Regions from separate parts of the Alteromonas sp. B31-7 genome, predicted to be linked through region 2. Evidence: predicted binding sites of a transcription regulator. Region 2 holds the regulator's gene; each other region holds the start of a gene.
The links. Region 2 encodes FliA, which starts transcription of late flagellar genes. Its sites were predicted from a motif close to CTAAAGNTNNNNNNNNNNNNGCCGATA; they were not measured.
Positions count from the first base shown of each region.

Region 1: the regulator FliA is predicted to act here: its motif matches at 1,806-1,832, upstream of IUA53_RS03415 (DUF5610 domain-containing protein).
Region 3: the regulator FliA is predicted to act here: its motif matches at 2,293-2,319, upstream of IUA53_RS13365 (flagellar protein MotY).

Region 1 is NZ_CP065233.1:786,863-793,697, forward strand. It holds gene fabR (HTH-type transcriptional repressor FabR) at 1-559, shown strand, start outside; gene trmA (tRNA (uridine(54)-C5)-methyltransferase TrmA) at 596-1,693, opposite strand; gene IUA53_RS03415 (DUF5610 domain-containing protein) at 1,863-3,026, shown strand; gene IUA53_RS03420 (RNA recognition motif domain-containing protein) at 3,159-3,620, opposite strand; rRNA gene IUA53_RS03425 (16S ribosomal RNA) at 4,111-5,644, shown strand; tRNA gene IUA53_RS03430 (tRNA-Ala) at 5,726-5,801, shown strand; tRNA gene IUA53_RS03435 (tRNA-Ile) at 5,897-5,973, shown strand; rRNA gene IUA53_RS03440 (23S ribosomal RNA) at 6,586-6,835, shown strand, end outside.
Region 2 is NZ_CP065233.1:3,398,948-3,405,782, forward strand. It holds gene IUA53_RS14750 (chemotaxis protein CheA) at 1-1,349, opposite strand, end outside; gene IUA53_RS14755 (protein phosphatase CheZ) at 1,362-2,117, opposite strand; gene cheY (chemotaxis response regulator CheY) at 2,152-2,535, opposite strand; gene IUA53_RS14765 (RNA polymerase sigma factor FliA) at 2,572-3,303, opposite strand; gene IUA53_RS14770 (MinD/ParA family ATP-binding protein) at 3,300-4,166, opposite strand; gene flhF (flagellar biosynthesis protein FlhF) at 4,163-5,572, opposite strand; gene flhA (flagellar biosynthesis protein FlhA) at 5,602-6,835, opposite strand, start outside.
Region 3 is NZ_CP065233.1:3,083,903-3,090,737, reverse strand. It holds gene IUA53_RS13380 (TonB-dependent receptor) at 1-1,025, shown strand, start outside; gene IUA53_RS13375 (bacterioferritin-associated ferredoxin) at 1,140-1,334, opposite strand; gene rnt (ribonuclease T) at 1,501-2,136, opposite strand; gene IUA53_RS13365 (flagellar protein MotY) at 2,381-3,253, shown strand; gene glpQ (glycerophosphodiester phosphodiesterase) at 3,250-4,257, opposite strand; gene gloA (lactoylglutathione lyase) at 4,276-4,659, opposite strand; gene cspE (transcription antiterminator/RNA stability regulator CspE) at 5,100-5,312, shown strand; gene IUA53_RS13345 (GGDEF domain-containing protein) at 5,859-6,835, shown strand, end outside.

The DNA of each region.
Region 1 (6,835 bases), 2.0 Mb from region 2:
TATTCACGCCGCATTTTCGCTGTTGGATGAAAATCGCAGTTTATCCGCCATTAGTTTGCGTGAAGTGGCGAGAGAAGCAGGTATTGCACCTACCTCATTTTATCGTCATTTTAAGGATATGGATGAGCTGGGTTTAACGCTGGTTGACGAAGCGGGTTTAGCTTTGCGTCAGCTTATGCGTCAGGCTAGGCGACGCATTGCGTCGGGTGGAGGCGTCATTAACACGTCAGTTGAAACCTTTATGGAATTCATTGCCGCTAACAAAAATGTTTTTCGTTTGTTGTTGAGGGAGCATACCGGTACGTCAAGCGCTTATCGGCTGGCGGTGTTTAGAGAGATTCAACATTTCGTGGAAGAGCTCACCGATTATATTATTGAGCGGCAGGGTGTCGAATACCGTATTGCACAATTACAAGCTGACGCCATGGTTAGGCTGGTATTTAGTGCAGGTGCCGAAGCGCTAGAGGCCGACACAAAACTACGATTAGAAATTGGTGAAAGAGTTAAGGCCCAGTTGCGTTTTGTACAAATGGGCGCAACAACTCAGTCGTTTAAATAAAGCGTATTGCTAGTCTATTAGCACCATCAGCGCTATTCACCCCTTCCTGGTTAATAACACGCCAGCCTCAATATGATGCGTAAAAGGAAACTGGTCGAATAACGCTGATTCCGCGATATCGTGTGTTTCGCAAAGGTGGGTTAAATTTTCGGCCAAGGTTTCAGGGTTGCAGGAGATGTAGATAATATTTTCGTAATCTTGGATCATTTTAAGAGAATCTAGATCTAAGCCTGCTCTTGGAGGGTCGACCAACACGGTGGTGAAGTTGTAGGCAGATAGGTCAATCCCTTCAAGGCGGCTAAACGTACGCTCACCTTTCATCGCTTCAGTAAATTCTTCCGCAGCAAGCCTGACTATTTTAACGTTGTCCAAGTTGTTTTTTTCAATGTTGTACTGTGCAGCTTGTACCGAAGGCTTGGCAATTTCTGTTCCAATGACATTATCAAAGTGAAGCGCGAGAGGGATTGAGAAGTTTCCCGCACCACAATACATTTCCAATAAGTCACCTTTCAGAGGAGCCACACAGTTTAATGCCCATTCAATCATTTTACAGTTCACATCTGCATTTGGTTGCGTGAAGCTGTTCTCTATATGCTTAAAGACAAAGGTATGACTATTCACAGGTAAACGTTCTATTACGAAATCGCCGCCTATTACCCTTTTCTGTTTACGGGCACGGCCAATAATATTGACTGCGGGAAATTGTAACTGCAACGCTTCCCGTAGCTTAGTGGCTTCGGCTTCCCACGCATCGTCTAGCTGTCGGTGATACAAAAGACTGATGACTAATTCACCAGAAAGAGCGGAAAGGTAATCTATTTGAAAAAGCTTTTTGCGCAAAACGTCAGACGGCTTTACTTTTTCGAGTAGCGCTATCATGGCGTCGTTGATTGTTTTAGATGCGGGAGCAAATTGGTCAACGCGGTATTTTTCTTTGGTCTCTTGATTAAACATGATGTGATAGAGATCGTCACCTTCATGCCATACGCGAAACTCTGCTCGCATTCTATAATGAACAGGAGCTGATGCGAACACGCTAGGAGCGGGAGCACTAAAAGGAGAAAGCAACTGCGTTAGTCTTGATACCTTTTCATCCAGTTGTGTTTGATATTCTTGATGGCCAGGTACTGTCATTGGGCTCTCCATTTAGTGATTAGCAGATAAAACAAAGTGGGCGAATTGTAGTGACTTCTATTATATGTGCAACGAGTAAAGCACGTGTGAGGAAAGTTTTTTAGTACTAAAATTAAACAAAGTGCATTTGCTGCCGATAACCACTAATGAGGATAGTGAGGATCTAATTATGAACGTCAGTCAAGTTAAGGCTTTTATGGGCGACCAAAAAGCCGATGAAAAGGCAGCTGTTCACCCCAATGATGCTATTAAGCAGCAGCTTCAGAAAGAGGGGTTACAACAAGCCGCTGAATTTGCAAAGCAACAGGCAGCCACAGTGACGGTGAATAGCTCTCAGACCACCATTGGTTTAAAGGTCGTTAGCGGCGCTTTGAACCAAAATGTGAGCATTGATGGAAAGCGCCCACAGGACAGTCAATCGTCAGAAGAGAGTGGGAAAACGAGCCTATTCGATTTTGAAAAAGTGGCAAAGAATGTACTTAATTTTGTTGGTGGTGTTATTCGTGGTGCAGCTGAGGGTGGCGCGAATGATGAAAAGCTTAACAACCTATTTTCGCAAGCGCGAGAAGGGGTGAGTAAAGGCTTTGCGATGGCAGAAAAAGATCTTGCCGGTTTTATGAACGATGAAATTGAAGAAGGCATTACACGCAGCAGAGATCTGATCGATACCGGTATAAATGAGTTAGAGACAGATATCTTTAATCCCGGTGTGAATGCGAGCGAGCTAAATGCATTAAATATGGCCGACGCCAAATCGGGAAGTTTGTTAATTCGCACAAAAGATGGTGACGAAGTTCAACTACGTTTTGAATCCGTAAAGCAATTTAGTGCGTCGTCATTATACAGTGCGAGTGAGAATAACCAGGATGCCGACACCAGCAACGAAGATAACCAAGGTTCATCTTCGCAGCAGGTAGAGCGTTATCAGTACTTCGAAAGTAATGGAATTAGCTTTTCTTTAAAAGGGGAGCTAGACGAAGAAGAGCTTACCGCCATTGCTGACTTGGTGGAGCAAACACAGGATCTCGCTGATACTTTTTACAATGGTGATGTAGACAAAGCATTTGAACAAGCCCTAACCTTGGGGTTCGATGATAAGGAACTCGTCGGTTACGCATTGCAACTTAACCGAACCACACAGGCTGAAGTGGTTAAGGCCTACGAGAATATTCAGCACTACAGTGAAAACGGTGAAGTAGAAAATCAGTACGGAAGCATTGTTAGCCCCATTTCTCAATATCTTGAGAAAATGATGAGTGCATTTGAAAACGCCACAAATACGTTAGAATCAGGCGAAGACTATAATTCATTGATCGCTGGGATCATTAACTAAATGGAAGATGTGCAAGTACCTGATTTAGTGACAGCGATTAACCGGTTCCACTCGTTTAATCAGCAGTTACTTAACGCAGTACCGCAACAAACAGAAGAATAAAAAAACCTGGGCTAGCCCAGGTTTTTTATTTTACGCATGTTCAACTTTATCTTTCGCCGGTCGTACCTTAAGAGTACGTTCCTGAAAAATAGAATCATTGGTTTTATTGATTACTGTCTCAATGTCATCAGTCAGAACCTCAATGAACCCATACCCTTTTCTTTTCCCTGTTTTGCGATCCTTCATTAAACGCACAGATTGAACATCGGTAAAACTTCCGAAGTATTCTTTTACTGCAGATTCATTGGCACGATAGGGTAAGTTACCCACATATAACGTTTCAGTGATTGCACTATTAGAAGATTCCGATGAAGAAGAGGGCGTAGAGTTAAGAAGCGACGCCAGCCAAGGAGTAAGTATTCCACTGAGTAACAGAGAGCCTGACACCGTAAGTGGAATGTGAGTATTAAAACTAGCAGAAGAAAATAACAAATAACCTGCTATTGCAAAAATTGCACTAATTACAGTGCATTGAATAAAGCCTACTTTCATATACCTACCTTTCTAGTGTTTATTATCATATTGGAGGCTGGTCATAGTTTACTCATTTGTAACAATTTGAACAACAGAATGTGAAAAAAGTAGTCTAAAGGCGTATGGAAAGGTAAGGAATGCTGTAAAAATAGACGTTTGAGTGCGTAAATGATCTAAAAAGCAAAAAAATCTCATTTAAGTATTGATCTTTATGTCTAGCTATCTATAATGCGCTCCACGTTCTGAGGGGGCTTCAAGCAAAACGAAGCAATCGAAGAATCAAGTGCGAAACCAAGTTTTCAAGCAATTAAAAAGTTTAAAAACAAGGTTGACATCGAAAATAAGCGATGTAAAATGCGCACCTCACTCGAACAGGGTGAGCCACTAAGAAGCAATAGCTTCTAGTGAATTGCGACGAAGTCGCAACGTTCTTTAACAATTTAGACAAGACAATCTGTGTGGGCACTCGTTAAGAGTGTCACAACGACGATTCATATTTCGATATATTTAATTGAAGAGTTTGATCATGGCTCAGATTGAACGCTGGCGGCAGGCCTAACACATGCAAGTCGAACGGTAACATTTCTAGCTTGCTAGAAGATGACGAGTGGCGGACGGGTGAGTAATGCTTGGGAACTTGCCTTTGCGAGGGGGATAACAGTTGGAAACGACTGCTAATACCGCATAATGTCTACGGACCAAACGGGGCTTTTAGCTCCGGCGCAAAGAGAGGCCCAAGTGAGATTAGCTAGTTGGTAAGGTAATGGCTTACCAAGGCAACGATCTCTAGCTGTTCTGAGAGGAAGATCAGCCACACTGGAACTGAGACACGGTCCAGACTCCTACGGGAGGCAGCAGTGGGGAATATTGCACAATGGGGGAAACCCTGATGCAGCCATGCCGCGTGTGTGAAGAAGGCCTTCGGGTTGTAAAGCACTTTCAGTTGTGAGGAAAAGTTAGTAGTTAATACCTGCTAGCCGTGACGTTAACAACAGAAGAAGCACCGGCTAACTCCGTGCCAGCAGCCGCGGTAATACGGAGGGTGCGAGCGTTAATCGGAATTACTGGGCGTAAAGCGCACGCAGGCGGTTTGTTAAGCTAGATGTGAAAGCCCCGGGCTCAACCTGGGATAGTCATTTAGAACTGGCAGACTAGAGTCTTGGAGAGGGGAGTGGAATTCCAGGTGTAGCGGTGAAATGCGTAGATATCTGGAGGAACATCAGTGGCGAAGGCGACTCCCTGGCCAAAGACTGACGCTCATGTGCGAAAGTGTGGGTAGCGAACAGGATTAGATACCCTGGTAGTCCACACCGTAAACGCTGTCTACTAGCTGTTTGTGACTTTAAGTCGTGAGTAGCGAAGCTAACGCGCTAAGTAGACCGCCTGGGGAGTACGGCCGCAAGGTTAAAACTCAAATGAATTGACGGGGGCCCGCACAAGCGGTGGAGCATGTGGTTTAATTCGATGCAACGCGAAGAACCTTACCTACACTTGACATGCTGAGAACTTTCTAGAGATAGATTGGTGCCTTTGGGAACTCAGACACAGGTGCTGCATGGCTGTCGTCAGCTCGTGTCGTGAGATGTTGGGTTAAGTCCCGCAACGAGCGCAACCCTTGTCCTTAGTTGCCAGCCTTAAGTTGGGCACTCTAAGGAGACTGCCGGTGACAAACCGGAGGAAGGTGGGGACGACGTCAAGTCATCATGGCCCTTACGTGTAGGGCTACACACGTGCTACAATGGCATTTACAGAGGGAAGCGAGACAGTGATGTGGAGCGGACCCCTTAAAGAATGTCGTAGTCCGGATTGGAGTCTGCAACTCGACTCCATGAAGTCGGAATCGCTAGTAATCGCAGGTCAGAATACTGCGGTGAATACGTTCCCGGGCCTTGTACACACCGCCCGTCACACCATGGGAGTGGGATGCAAAAGAAGTAGTTAGTCTAACCTTCGGGAGGACGATTACCACTTTGTGTTTCATGACTGGGGTGAAGTCGTAACAAGGTAACCCTAGGGGAACCTGGGGTTGGATCACCTCCTTACCATTACGTCGAAAGACACACTTGATGCAGTGCCTACACAGATAGTCTTGTTTAAAAAAATAAAGAACGACATAAGCTTATGGGGCTATAGCTCAGCTGGGAGAGCGCCTGCCTTGCACGCAGGAGGTCAGCAGTTCGATCCTGCTTAGCTCCACCATCTGCTTGTTTTGCCCTAGGCTTGTAGCTTGGATGGTTGCAGCCCTGCCCTCGAATAAGAGCGGTGAGGTCACAACGCCGACTGGCTAAGAAAATAGGCTTGTAGCTCAGCTGGTTAGAGCGCACCCCTGATAAGGGTGAGGTCGGCAGTTCAAGTCTGCCCAAGCCTACCAATTCTACTTGCTTGCGTTATTTTGAACGCTGCGATGCTCAGGTGCTAAAGCACATTGCGCTTCTCGCATTCAAACTAACTTTACCAAGCGAATTGGTTGTAGTTTTACGTCACTTGCTTTGCAAGTGGTCGTGAAAAAGCCGCTTAACCGGAAGCAGAGCTTCCTGACGGTTTTTCTACTCGCTAAAGTTGGCGGTAGTGAAAGGCTAAGGTAGAAAGCTGATATTTGTGTCACGTTGGACCCGAAATCCTAATGAATATTTACTGTTTCAGTAAGCATTGATTAGGGTTTTTTACCCTGAGGGAGCATTTACGATACTTTAAAGAGTAATGTAGGTCCTCCTTGCGCAAAAGTCATGACAAAAAGCGTCATGATTTTGCACGATAGTTCTTTAACAATTTGGAAAGCTGATATTAATAGTAATCAATCAAAATTGAGTAACTGAGAAGTCGAAAGACGTACTTTTTACTCTACTTGACTTGAATTGCTTGTTATCAATTTATTGATAGCAAGGCAATTCTTCCGATTAGCTTGTCATGCATACAACATTACCCTTGTCCGAATTCAAAAGGCGGACATGAGGCCGATACTCAAGGCTTTTTAGGGTTGTATGGTTAAGTGACGAAGCGTATACGGTGGATGCCTTGGCAGTTAGAGGCGATGAAGGACGTGTAAGTCTGCGAAAAGCTGTGGTGAGCCGACAAAATGCATTTGAGCCACAGATGTCCGAATGGGGAAACCCACCTGTTTACAGGTATCGTTACATGAATACATAGTGTAACGAGGCGAACGAGGGGAACTGAAACATCTAAGTACCCTTAGGAAAAGAAATCAAACGAGATTCCCCTAGTAGCGGCGAGCG
Region 2 (6,835 bases):
TTATCTAAATCGGTCTCTTCACCTTCTAGTTGCAGCGTAATTTCTTTTTTCAGACTTCGCGCCAAATCTCGTACAACGCGAGGGAAACGCCCAAACACTTTCTTGATGGGCTGCATGCGCGTTTTCATCACCGCACCTTGCAAGTCACCGGTAACCACGTCGAGATTGGCGATGGCCTTTGTCATGCTTTCGTCATTGGTATTAATACCAAGACTTAGCAATCGGTTACGCACCAATACCAGTTCACCCACCATATTCATGATTTGATCAAGGCGTTTGGTGTCAACCCGAACCGTTGTCTCTGCTTGCGGCGGAGCTTGCGCGGCTTTTTTATCGTCTTTCTTAGCGGCTTCTTTCGCTGCTGGAGCCTTAGCTGCCGGCGCTTTGGGCGCTGGCGCGGCTTTCGGTGCAGATGCAGCCGCTTGCTGTTGCTTCGCCTTTTGTACCGCTTGAGTCGCCTTCTCGTCCACAGGCGCTGGGGCCGGTTTAGAGGGAGCTTCCTCTTTCTTCGATGGCCCTTGTCCTGAGCCATGAAGTTGATCTAGCAGTGCTTCAAACTCATCATCAGATATTTCGTCGTCTGAACCTGCTGGTGCAGTAGGTTGTTGCGCTGCGGGTTTTGCCGGCTCGGCTGCCTCTTCACTACTGAATTGACCTTTTCCATGAAGCTCATCGAGCAGTGCTTCAAATTCATCGTCTGTAATATCATCCCCCCCGGCTGGAGGCGTTGGCGCTGCAGGTGCTGGTGCCGCTTTGGACGCTGCGCCAGGTGCACTAGAGCCGTGAAGCTCATCAAGAAGTGCTTCAAATTCGTCTTCGCTTATATCGTCAATACCACCGTCAGATGCAGCTTCCTGAGCCGCTGGCTCTTCAATGGCAAACTCTTCTTCTGGTGCCTCACTACTCGGCGCGGGCGGGGCAGGCGCGTCATCGTCACCGAAGATATTCTCCCCTGGCGTTTCAGGATGACTTAACTTATGCAGTGTATCGACTAACTTCGCGTCTGCGGGTACAAGAGGCTCGCGCGATTTTACATTTTCGAACATCTCTACAACCACATCGGTGGCTTGTAATATGATGTCCATAAGCTCTGGTGTTAAGGTTCTTTGACCGTTGCGCATGACGTCAAAAACATTTTCTGCGCCGTGGCAAATTTCAACCAACTCAGTGAGTGATAAAAATCCTGCTCCACCTTTGACAGTATGGTAACCCCGAAAGATTGCATTTAATAAATCTGCATCCTCTGGATTGTTTTCAAGATCAACGAGCTGTTCTTGTAATTGTTCAAGTATCTCCCCGGCCTCAACCAGAAAGTCCTGTAATATATCCTCGTCAACATCAAACGACATGCGCCCGCTCCCCTAAAAACCTAAGCTAGACAAAAGGTCATCAACATCATCTTGGCCAGACACAACGTCATCTCGCGTGTCGGCATCGATAATGGGGCCTTCCGCCTCTACACCATCGATCTTCTTGACCGTTTCGACCGGTGTTTTCGTCTGTTCAGATGTCTCAGGCTCACCAAACATAGTAAGCATGTTTACTAAGCTATCTTCAACTTCCTTAACCAAATCTATAACCCGGCGAATCACTTGCCCGGTCAGGTCCTGATAACCTTGTGCCATTAACACTTCGGTCAGTAACTGTGTAAGTTTAGCTGATTGTTCAGCGCCGTCTTCCAACAATTCGTCTAAATCTGCACATAAAGCTTTGAATTCGCCTAGTTCAATTTGACGGCTCATTAGTTTTTTCCACTCTGGCATCACGCTGCTTATGCGTGAACTTAATAGTTCAGCAATTGGCATGCTGGCCTCAACGGCATCCATAGTGGTATTTGCGGCTTTTTCTGTTTCTTCAATGACATAGGTAAGACGCGATTGCGCATCGGGAATATCATCATTGGCCAAGTTTTTGATGCGATCATCAATTTGGAAGTTGTTTAACGCGTCGTGAAGTTGGCGCGTCAATTTTCCAACCTCGGCGAAGAGCTCAATAGACTCTTTCATTGACGCCGCTTCTAAGATGGCATTAGCTGAAGCAGAATCACCCTCTTCCAAATAGGCAACCAATTGTTTGGCTTCTTCAAGGGTAATAGGAACATTTACTTGTGTTGACATCCAGTAAACCTCATATCTCTGGTGAGCGTCTGGATCAACCTAAACGTTCGAAAATTTTATCGAGCTTCTCTTTTAACGTAGCAGCAGTGAATGGCTTAACAACGTAACCGTTTACACCGGCTTGCGCTGCCGCAACAATCTGCTCTTTTTTCGCTTCTGCTGTTACCATTAACACAGGCAAATGCTTAAGCTTATCGTCAGCGCGAATTGCGCGTAACAGATCGATGCCTTGCATGCCTGGCATGTTCCAATCGGTTACTACAAAATCGAAATCGCCTTGCTGTAGCATAGGTAAGGCGGTACTGCCGTCATCCGCTTCCTGGATATTGGAGAAACCCAAATCTTTAAGCAGGTTTTTTATGATACGTCTCATGGTAGAAAAATCATCAACCACAAGAATTTTCATACTTTTATCCAAAATAGCCTCCGCTGAGGGGTTAATTGTTATTAATATCTATTCTTCGTCAGCTTGCCACGACTTCATTCGTGATTTGAGTTTTAACATGGCCTGACTGTGAATTTGACTGACTCTTGACTCACTCACATCAAGAACTTCACCTATTTCTCTGAGGTTCAGTTCTTCATCATAGTATAAAGACAGCACTATCGCTTCTCGCTCTGGCAAGGTAGTAATCGCATGCGCTAACGCTTTTTGAAACGCACCTTGCATCAAATCCTCTAGGGGCGCGTCGGAACCACGATTTTGCTCGGTAGAAATCACATCTTCCGAAACACCTAAATCCTCAATGCCTACCAACTTGCCTGCATTCACTTCATTCAGCATTTGATGATAGTCTTGCATGCTGACATTTAGCTTAGCAGCAATATCTACATCCCGCGCGTCTCTGCCTGTTTCACTTTCGACTAATGAAATGGCCTCGGTGATGGCACGACCATTTTTATGTACCGAACGTGGTGTCCAATCACCCTTGCGTATTTCATCTAGCATGGCGCCGCGAATACGAATACCGGCAAATGTCTCAAAACTTGCGCCTTTCGAGCCATCGAAATTTCGTGCTGCTTCTAATAAGCCAATCATTCCCGACTGGATAAGATCATCTACCAACACGCTGGCAGGGAGCCGGGCCATCAAGTGATGGGCTATTCGTTTTACTAGTGGAGCGTGACGCTCTACGAGTTGCGACCTATCTGTTTGTTGTTGATAAGCGGCTGCCTTGCTATTCAACGCTGATTTCCTACTGCTTTATCCGACACCAACTGCTCTATAAAGAACTCTAAATGGCCACCTGGTTGCGCGGGAATAGGCCATGACAATGCTTTATTCGCCAACTGACCAATCGCTACCGCTGCGGGCGAGCTTGGGTACGCATCTACAATAGAAGTTTGCTTTCTCACCGCTTTACGGATGTTCTCATCAAAGGGAACTGTCGCCACTAATTCTAAGGCAACATCAAGAAAGCGCCCGGTTACTTTTGATAACTTACTAAATAACTCTTGCCCTTCGCGCACGTCACGCACCATGTTTGCCACAATTTTAAAGCGAAACACACCGTGCTCTCTGTTGAGTATTTTTATCAGCGCGTAAGCGTCGGTCAGTGATGTTGGTTCATCACAAACTACCACCATGATGTCTTGTGAGGCTTTTGAAAAGCTGAGCACCATATCTGAAATACCGGCGGCGGTATCGACAATAAGCACATCAATTTGCGAGCGTAACTCACTGAACGCGCGGATTAACCCGGCATGTTCAGTAGGAGACAACTCAGCCATAGACTGCGTACCTGAAGTGGCTGGCGCAATCTTTATGCCGTGTGGTCCAGTGACTAACACCTCATCTAAGGTGCATTCGCCAGACAGCACATGGGATAAGTTCTTTTCTACCCTAAGCCCAAGCATGACATCAACATTGGCCAAACCTAAGTCTGCATCCAATACCATGACACGCTTTCCTTGCTTTGCCATCGCAATAGCGGTGTTAAGCGTTATATTTGTTTTACCGACGCCACCTTTACCACCGGTGACTGCGATAACCTTGATTAACCGTGATTGCTTCATTTTTCGTAAGCTACTCGCTTGATCGTCAATCATACTGCTCGTGCTGTTCTGATCACATTATTGCTACTAGTATGATTCAAACCATACTTTTTATAAAGCTTTGCCGCAGCAGATACTAAAGATTTTGCTTCAGCAACCTTAATATCTTCTGGTACTTTCTGTCCATCGGTAACATAGCTTACTGGAAGCTGATACTCTACCGCAGCACTAAGCACTTCCCCTAAAGAGTAGCACTCATCTAGCTTCGTGAAGATACACCCATTTAACTCAATGCCATCGTACGCTTCAATAATACGCTGTAAAGCAGGGTATTGCGTATTCGCTTGCGCCACTAAGTATTTTTTCACCGGCTGCATTTGACCGTTTTCAAATTGCTGAATTTGCTTAATTAATCGGCTATCTCGCTGACTAAAACCGGCGGTGTCAATTAAGACTAGTCGCTTGTGGCGTAATTGGAAAAGCAAATCCGCTAATTCTTCGCTACTTTGTGCTTTTCTCACGGTACAACCAATAATCTTTCCGTATGTCGCCAACTGCTCGAAGGCGGCAATACGATAGGTGTCTATTGTAATCATTGCTACTGAATCTGCGCCGTACTTTTGCGCATAGCGAGCAGCAAGTTTAGCAACGGTGGTTGTCTTACCTGTACCGGTTGGCCCAACTAACGCAACCGCACCTTGTTGGGTAAGTATATCGTTACCTGTGACATTAATGCGATTAGCCAATAGGTTTAGAAGATACACCCAAGCATCACGTTCATTATAGTGAGCTGGTGTATAACTAATCAATTGTGAAGCTAAAGAATGACTTAGCCCCATATCAGTAAGACGCTGTATTAAATAATGATGAACAGGCTGCTGACGGCGCTGCTTGGCTTCCATCAAGTCGGCCACTTGGTGCTGCAACACATTGCGCAGCGATGCCAACTCTTCTTTAATTTGAGCCAGTTCACCGCTAGATTGCGTGTTGCTGTCGTCAATGCTTGCCGCTTGATGGGAGGGAAAAGAATCAGCGGCTGGCGTAGATTCAACTTCATCAATAAAGGCTTCAGAAAAATCAAGGTGAGAGGCTATATCGTTAGCGTGTTGTGGATTTCCGCCGACTGGCCGTGCCTCATCCTTGTAAGCACTGGCTTTAGTCGCAGGCTGGTTTTTTCCACCATGCTGCTTTTCCAATAAGGCTTTAAGGCTATCTGGACCATCATCTCCAATGATTTCGCTTAAACTAGGCATTGGCTGTTGCTGGGGTGTGGATGCCGCCTTTTGCGCTGGTTTAGACACAGACAGTTTCGCTTCAGGCTCTTTGTCATAGGCTGCAACCAGCTCAATGCCATCGGCGACTTTACGGTTAGACATGATAACAGCATCGCTGCCTAACTCAGCCTTAACCTGACGTAATGCTTCACGCATATCTTTGCCAAAAAAACGTCTGATTTTCATTGCACCCTCTCCAATCACCCAGCGTCAGATTATTGACCTACCGAACTGACTATTTTTATCTGTTTATCGTCAGGCACTTCTTGATACGAAAGTACATGTAGGCCTGCAACCGAATATTTTAAGAAGCGAGACAGTACTGGACGCAACATGCCTGACGTGAGTAATACTGCTGGCTCACCCTCAAGCTCTTGTTGCTGACTAGCTTGTTGCAACGATTTCTGCAACTTATCGGCTAGTCCTGGTTCAATTCCAGCGCCATCTTCACCACCCGCTTGTAGAGACTGGTGCAACATCTGTTCCAACTCTGGCGCCAAGGTTATGACAGGTATCTCTTTCGCCCCTTGCGTTATCTCTTGAACAATTAAACGCTTAAGCGCGATACGCACCGCAGACACCAACACGTCTGGGTCTTGGCTTCTAGGGCCATACTCACTGAGGGTTTGCACTATGGTACGCATATCGCGGATGGGCACGCCTTCAAACAACAAGGTCTGAAGAATTTTAACTACCGTGCTTAATGGCAATACCTCCGGCACCAGCCCTTCAACCAATTTAGGGTGCTGTTTAGCGAGCATATCCAGTAGCTGTTGCGCCTCTTCATGCCCTAATAATTGATAGGCATTGTTGGTCAGCAATTGGCTTAAATGTGTGGCGACTACCGTGGCTGCGTCAACCACGGTATATCCTAATGTTTGTGCATGCTCTCGCTTAGTAGGTTTAATCCAAACCGCATCAAGCCCAAACGCAGGGTCTTTCGTTGCCCGACCGTCGAGTTTGCCAAATACTTGACCTGGGTTAATAGCGAGCTCTTCATCATGGCTAATTTGCGCATCGCCAATATTTACGCCAAGCATAGCAATAGTGTAGGTATTCGGCTCAAGGTCTAGATTATCTCTAATGTGCACAGGCGGAATAAGAAAGCCCAGTTCTTGAGATAACTTTTTACGAACCCCTTTAATCCGGGTAAGTAACTCACCACCTTGAGATTTATCAACCAAAGGAATTAATCGATAGCCGACCTCTAAACCAATGGTGTCGACCTGTTGAACATCATCCCACCCCAGTTCCTTCACCTCAGGCGCTACGGTTTGCTCGGTATTCGAGTTGGCTGGCACTTTGGGTTCTTCAGCTTTTCGTTTCGCCACAACACCTTGCCAATAGGCGAAGCCCGCTATAATGGCGGCAAAGCCTAAAAACGCGATATGCGGCATACCAGGAATAATCCCCATCACGAACAATACGCCCGCCGCAATATATAGCGCT
Region 3 (6,835 bases), 320 kb from region 2:
TGTTCGTGACCGATCCCTGGCAGTTGGCACTAGCGTTACGGGTAGAGCACTTTACTGACTTTGGATCCACATTTGATGGTAAGTTGAGTACTCGCTATCAATTTAATGATTACACCGCCGTTCGAGGCTCTATCAATACAGGCTTTAAAGCGCCCACGGTAGGCCAAAGCAATGTAATAAACGTGACCACCGCCTATGCTGCAAATGGCTTAGAAGACCAGGCAACGTTGCCGCCCACCGACCTTATATCTCAACAATTAGGTGCTAGTGCACTGCAACCTGAAGAGTCGGTGAACTATAGCTTTGGCGCTGTTATGCAGCTAAATGCAAATATCTTCGCCACGCTGGATTATTTTACAATACGTTTAAGCGACCGTATCAGCACAACCTCAGCGATTCCGCTTACCCAAGAAGATATTGACGCCTTAACGGCGTTAGGCAGAGAAGATGCAGTTAATTACAATGCGGCCAAATACTTCACGAACGATTTTGGTACGCGCACACAAGGCATAGACTTCGTCTTACATTACGAAGAAAACCTATGGGATTGGCAAAATAAACTTATCCTTGCCTATAACTGGACAGATACCCAAGTTGAACGAGTGACCCTATACCCCACCTTAGTCGACGGCGTTATGCAGTTGCGGCCTAACCTCACATCACAGCGTATTCGTATGCTAGAAGACAACCTGCCAGCCCACCGAGGTAGCGTTACCCTAGAGCAAAGTCAGGGCAGGCTTAATTTTATATGGCGAATGAATTATTTCAGTGATTTCTACGAAGACCATTTAGATGCGTCTGCGGGAATGGATATCTACGGCAGTGATACCCTTACATTTGATGCGCAAGTGGCTTGGTACTATTCGCCAACAATGAGAGTCACCTTGGGGGCGCAAAACCTGTTTGATAATACCCCTGAAGAAAATCCCTTCAAAGGTGAAGTTGGTGCCTTGTACCCGCCCACATCTCCAGGCGGAATTAACGGCGCGTTTTATTATTTAGGCTTTGAACATACGTTTAATTAATTAAATAACCGAGGCGGAAGTGGGTCAGAATGTTTAGAGGAAAGCTTTCTGGGGTGGTGATGATGCCATGCTAGGGCAGGTGACGTGTAAGTCGGCATTGGCAACCGTTGATTACTAGCCGACGTTTTTAAATAGCGAGTCATCAACAATGGTCTGGTCGATGATTTGTTGTGCCATTTGTATACACTTGCCGCACTGTGAGCCTAATTCTAATTGCGCACGCAACTCACGCATGTTACCCACACCTTGATCTTGTACAGCAGCGCGGATAGTTTTATCGGTCACACCGTAGCACATACATACAAACATTCATCGTACTCCAAATAAGTCTGTAAATGATAATAATTGCTATTCATTGTTAAAGCAAGTCACTCATCGAAGATTTTGCATGAATTTTCCCCAAACCATCATTTTCCTAAAAACCGAGCAACCAATAAAAAAGGCGCCGAAAGGCGCCTTGTTCATCAGGATAAATTCAGGAAGCTTCGGTGAGGGGCCAGCCCCCTAATGCTTTGTAGCGGTTGACCATGTAGCAAAATAGTTCCGTCGTTTTTTGAGCATCATATAATGCACTATGCGCTTCTTTCTGATCGAAATGAATACCCGCAGCACGGCAAGCCTTCACCAGCACGGTTTGGCCTAATGACAACCCAGCTAAGCTAGTGGTATCAAAGGAGACAAAAGGGTGAAAAGGCGTGCGCTTTATATTACACCTTGCTATTGCGGCATTGACAAAGCTCTGATCAAAGGTGGCGTTGTGCGCCACAATGACTGAGCGTTGGCAATTAGCGTCTTTTTGCGCTTTGCGTATGCCTTTACATAATTCTTTCATGGCGGCGCTTTCTTCTATGGCGCCACGCAATGCGCAAGTTGGGTCAATACCGTTAAACTCGAGAGCAGCAGGTTCTAAATTGGCACCTTCAAAGGGGTCAATATGATAGTGAAAGGTAAGATCAGGATGCAGAATACCCTGTTCATCCATTTTCACTGTTACCGCTGCAATTTCTAATAAAGCGTCTGTGTTTGCGTTAAATCCTGCGGTTTCGACATCGATAACCACGGGGAAATAACCTCTGAAACGGTGAGATAAAGCATGTGAAGACTCAGACATAAACGCTCTTTTACTGATGTTAGACGATGACGAACATACACTAATTTGCTAAGTGTACCCTTATGCAGGTGAGGGATTATGTCAATTAAATAAGTGTGTATCCAGCGATGTTTCGCATTCGTTTCGGTTCAGATGTATAATTGATGGTATATCGAGCTAAACTTTTCTACACTTGGGGCGATATATTCTCTAGACGTTGTCTTTTAACGGCCTGCGTTTGGTTTTATATTCTTGTTAAGTAGGTGTGGCTGTGAAACTTAAATACTTATTTCTCTTCTGCTTGGTAGCGACGACTTCGGTCAGTGCGGCTATGCGCCAATATGCCGCTACCGTGGAAACATCGTCGTGGGAAGTCGCGGACGCCTCTCGTTTACAGTGTACCCTCAATCATGAATTACCAGGGTATGGAGCTGCAATGTTTACCAGCGTCGCGTCAAAACAACTCAATATGGAATTTGAGTTAGACATGCATTTGCTGCCCAACCATTTTGACGTTGCCGCTGTGTATTCGGTTCCGCCACGGTGGATGCCTGGTGTAGCACCAAAAACCATTGCAGACATGACAATTCGTAAACAATATAACGGTGACTTACCGCAAGACGCTGCTTGGACAATGTTGTCAGAACTCGAAAAGGGATTTTGGCCCACCATTTACTACAACGACTGGTACAACAAAAACGACAAAGTGAGCGTGGCGTTGAACGCAAGTAATTTTGCGCATGTTTACAACGAATTTGTGCAGTGTGTATCAAACCTGCTGCCCTATAATTTTGATGATATTGCGTACACTGTATTGTCTTATCAAAAAAATAGTACTGAGCTATCAAAGTACTCGCAAAAGCGATTAACCATGATAGGTGAATATTTGAAAGAAGACAGCGAACTTGAACTGGTGCTTTTAGATGGTTACACAGACAGTTATGGCGGGCGCTGGAACAACGAACAATTGTCGATTAGACGCGCCAATGAAGTAAAATCCTACCTAACAACCCTTGGCGTGCCTGAAGACAGAATTCAGCTTACTGGCCATGGTGAAAAACGTCATATCGCGCCGAACGACACCCGGGATGCTCGGGCGCAGAACAGGCGCGTGGTAGTAAGATTATCTAAGGGTTAGTTCGACTTTTCTCGCCAGGTTTTCACCGTGGGAACCTGGTCTGTGAATACACCATCTACCGCCAGAATATCTTTTAACGTAGTAAGCAATTGCTCGCTGGTGAAACCAGGCGGTAGAGCATCCTTCCTGAAGGTGTAAGGGTGAATAATAAGCTTGTTTTGTTGCGCGAAGGCTAGCCAGGGCTGCGCTTCCACTTTTCCTGCTTTTAGCGCTTCTGTGTTAAGAAGTTGGCCGAGCCATGGCCCAATTCCATCCGCGTATTTAGATACTTCAGCCATGCCTGCTTCTGTACGAAGGTAGGTGTAGTCGGTCGCAGATTCTCCCCAACTATTATCGGCAATCAACATGACTAAATTGCCTTGGTAACCCAATTCATCACGTAATCGTTTCACTTCTGCAAAATCAAAGCACTGAAGATAACTGTTAGCGTTTTTATCTGTCATGCCGTAATCACCTAATGTAGCCAGCACAATTTTGCTGATATCCACGCCTTGCTCACGGTGCCATGCGGGTGATTTGATTTCAGGGTAAATACCAATATCAGTGTCGAATTGGCGGTTCAATTGCGAGATTAACTCAATATGTTCAGCTAATGTGGCAATAGTGAAATGGGCCTGTGTTCCCTGATAACGGTTTGGAAAAACTGGCGAGCCATCGGTATTTTGTCTTTCATGAACCCGTAAGCGTTTCAATTCCGCTAAAGTGAAATCTAGCGCATAGAAGCGACCATCGTCTCGTGCTCTATCACTGTAGACGTCTTCTACATTTGTCACGGTTTCAAGGTGTATGTCGTGCAGCACTACGGGCACACCGTCTTTTGTTATAACGACGTCTTGCTCTATAAAGTCAGGGCGCTGAGCGAAGGCTAAAGTGGCCGCTTCCAATGTATGTTCAGGTAAGAACCCCGAGGCACCTCTGTGGGCAATGATGTCGAAAGGCTCTGCAACACTTAGAGAACTCACTAGCGCTGAGCAGCCAATGAATATGTAACGGGTTAAGCTCATGGTCAATATCCTTGTTGATTATTTGGCTTGGATCAGTTCAATGGCGTAGCCATCTGGGTCACGTACAAATGCAATGATGGTTTGCCCGCCTTTTACTGGCCCAGGCTTGCGATAAACCTCAGCGCCCTGGTTTTCCAATTCACCACAAAACCCGTAAATATCTTCCACTTCAATGGCAATATGGCCATAGGCATTGCCCTTGTCGTACGTGTTTTCGCCCCAATTGTAAGTTAGCTCAAGCACGGTGGCGTGGCTTTCATCACCGTAGCCAACAAAGGCAAGTGTGTACTCATATTCTTTATTGTCTGAACGGCGTAGTAGTTTCATACCCATAAGTTCAGTATAGAAATGCAAAGAGGCATCGAGATCTTCAACTCGAAGCATAGTGTGTAACATTCTCATTATTTTTTCCTTCGCAGTTATTTTACCTGGTTAACGTAAATCTAATTTACGAAAAATGACAAATATTGGTAGGTTATAAGCCAAGTCTAATTGATTTTTATGATAAAAATGAGTCAAAGGAAGGGATTTGTTATTATCGGTGTTGTTGTGGATATTGCCGTTTTTATGCGCGTTTTTTAAAAATCGTTTGCAGGAGGGCAGATAAAAGGGATATTTAGAAAAATAAAACACAAGTTAGCTAGACTTGTACATTCAATCTGTGTACACTGGCCGCGCTTTAGATAATCAAAGCTATTTCTACTACTGCGTTGTACCCTCTTTATTCTTCTTTTTAAATCGAAGTTTTAATAGATATACATTTGCGTTACTAGCTAATACGTTATGTCTATTGCTTTTCGGTGAAATTCACCATTATTACTTTCATTAAAAAGGTTTATATTATGTCTGATACAGTTAACGGTACAGTTAAGTGGTTTAACGAAGAAAAAGGTTTTGGTTTCCTAACTCAAGACGGTGGCGGTAAAGATGTATTCGTACATTTCCGTTCAATCGCTTCTGACGGTTTCAAAACTCTAGCTGAAGGCCAAGCGGTAAGCTTCAGTGTAGAACAAGGTCAAAAAGGCCTTCAAGCTGCAAACGTTGTTGTTCTTTAAATAGAACTTTAAAATACAACGACAAAAGGCTAAGTTTTTTGCTTAGCCTTTTTAATTTGTGCAGTACTTACGTTTTTATTTATTTTTGGTTTGATAAGAACAAAATTTTGAAAGGAATTTTAAAACGAATAAAAAACTAGCAATATTATTATAAAAGAAAAATTATATGTCTCATTCTATTAACGGCGCTTCGCTCCGTACACTCCCCCCTATTTCGACAATCTCAGTAAATAAATTTAACGTTGTATTTACCGATACAGAATGTCAAAAATCTATTCAGTTTCGAAACAATAAAGACACGAAAGTTTTTTTACATTGGTTGCTTAATACCACTGTTGAAAGCATATATGCCTAACGCATCTGTCCTACCAACAACGCAATTTAATACGTATCTCGTTAAATAACTCACAATAAGTTAAAAAGCGAATAAGCCGCATTGTGCTTTTGCGAGCTTGTGTATATATTTTGTTTAGTTGTATTCCAACTCGCAATGGAAAGTCCCTAATAAAAGGGGCGAGAACCTTTATTGGTGATAGGGATTAATTTTTGCTTTCTTACCTTCAATGTTTAAGGGCGCTGTGTTTTTTTAGCCTAGCCATGGTATTTCCGGTGTTAGGTGAAGTCGTTGACTTAAAGAATGGCAAAGTGACCCTCCAAGACTCCCATATTTGGCGAGAGTTACCTGCTAGTATTGAGCTAGCGAATATAGCCAGTGCGACATTGCTACAGCCACTTCAAACAGGTTATGAGCACCTACCTATCGCCCCTTCGTTAGGCGGGGAGTCGGGTTCCTACATCACTAAACTATTGTTAAAGCCCTCCGCTGACGGGCGTTATTTTGTGGTCATTAATGCTAATTTCATCGATATTGGGTTATCTGCCTATGTGTCAGGCTCGCAGACACGCCCCCAGATTGAGGTTTTTTCACAGTTAGCAGATGATGCTACGCCCCATCTTTTGCACTTCCAGAGTTTCGCTATTCAGGTGAATGAAAGTGAAACCGTTGAGTTATGGTTAGTCATCAAGGCCAAGCAATTTCCTACACCTGTCTCCATTTCATTTTACGACCCAGCCACGTTTTATGAGTACCAAATTTATAATAATGGTTTGTCTATTGCCGCCATAACCACCATGACACTACTGGCACTATTAGCCATTCTGGTGTATTTGAGTACAAAAAAGCGGGTGGCGCTTACGTGTGCGGGTTATTTAGGTTTACATGGCATTGGCTGGGCTGCAGCTTCGGGATTGCTTGACGACTTGTTTAATATTCCCACAAACAGTACCTACTGGGGAATGATGCTGTTTCCTTTTGCCATTGCGTGTGCAGGGCAGTTTGTGTCTGACCTTTTTGATTGTCCATCTAACCATAAAAAGCTCTTTCGGTTTCTACGCGTTTTTAGTGTGATAAGCGTGGGTTTGGGTGTCACCATGTGGTTTTTACCATTTACTACGGGGTTTCTTATTTCCCACTTGCTGGCGATGGTATGGATGATACTCACTCTCAGTATTGGCGTGACTAT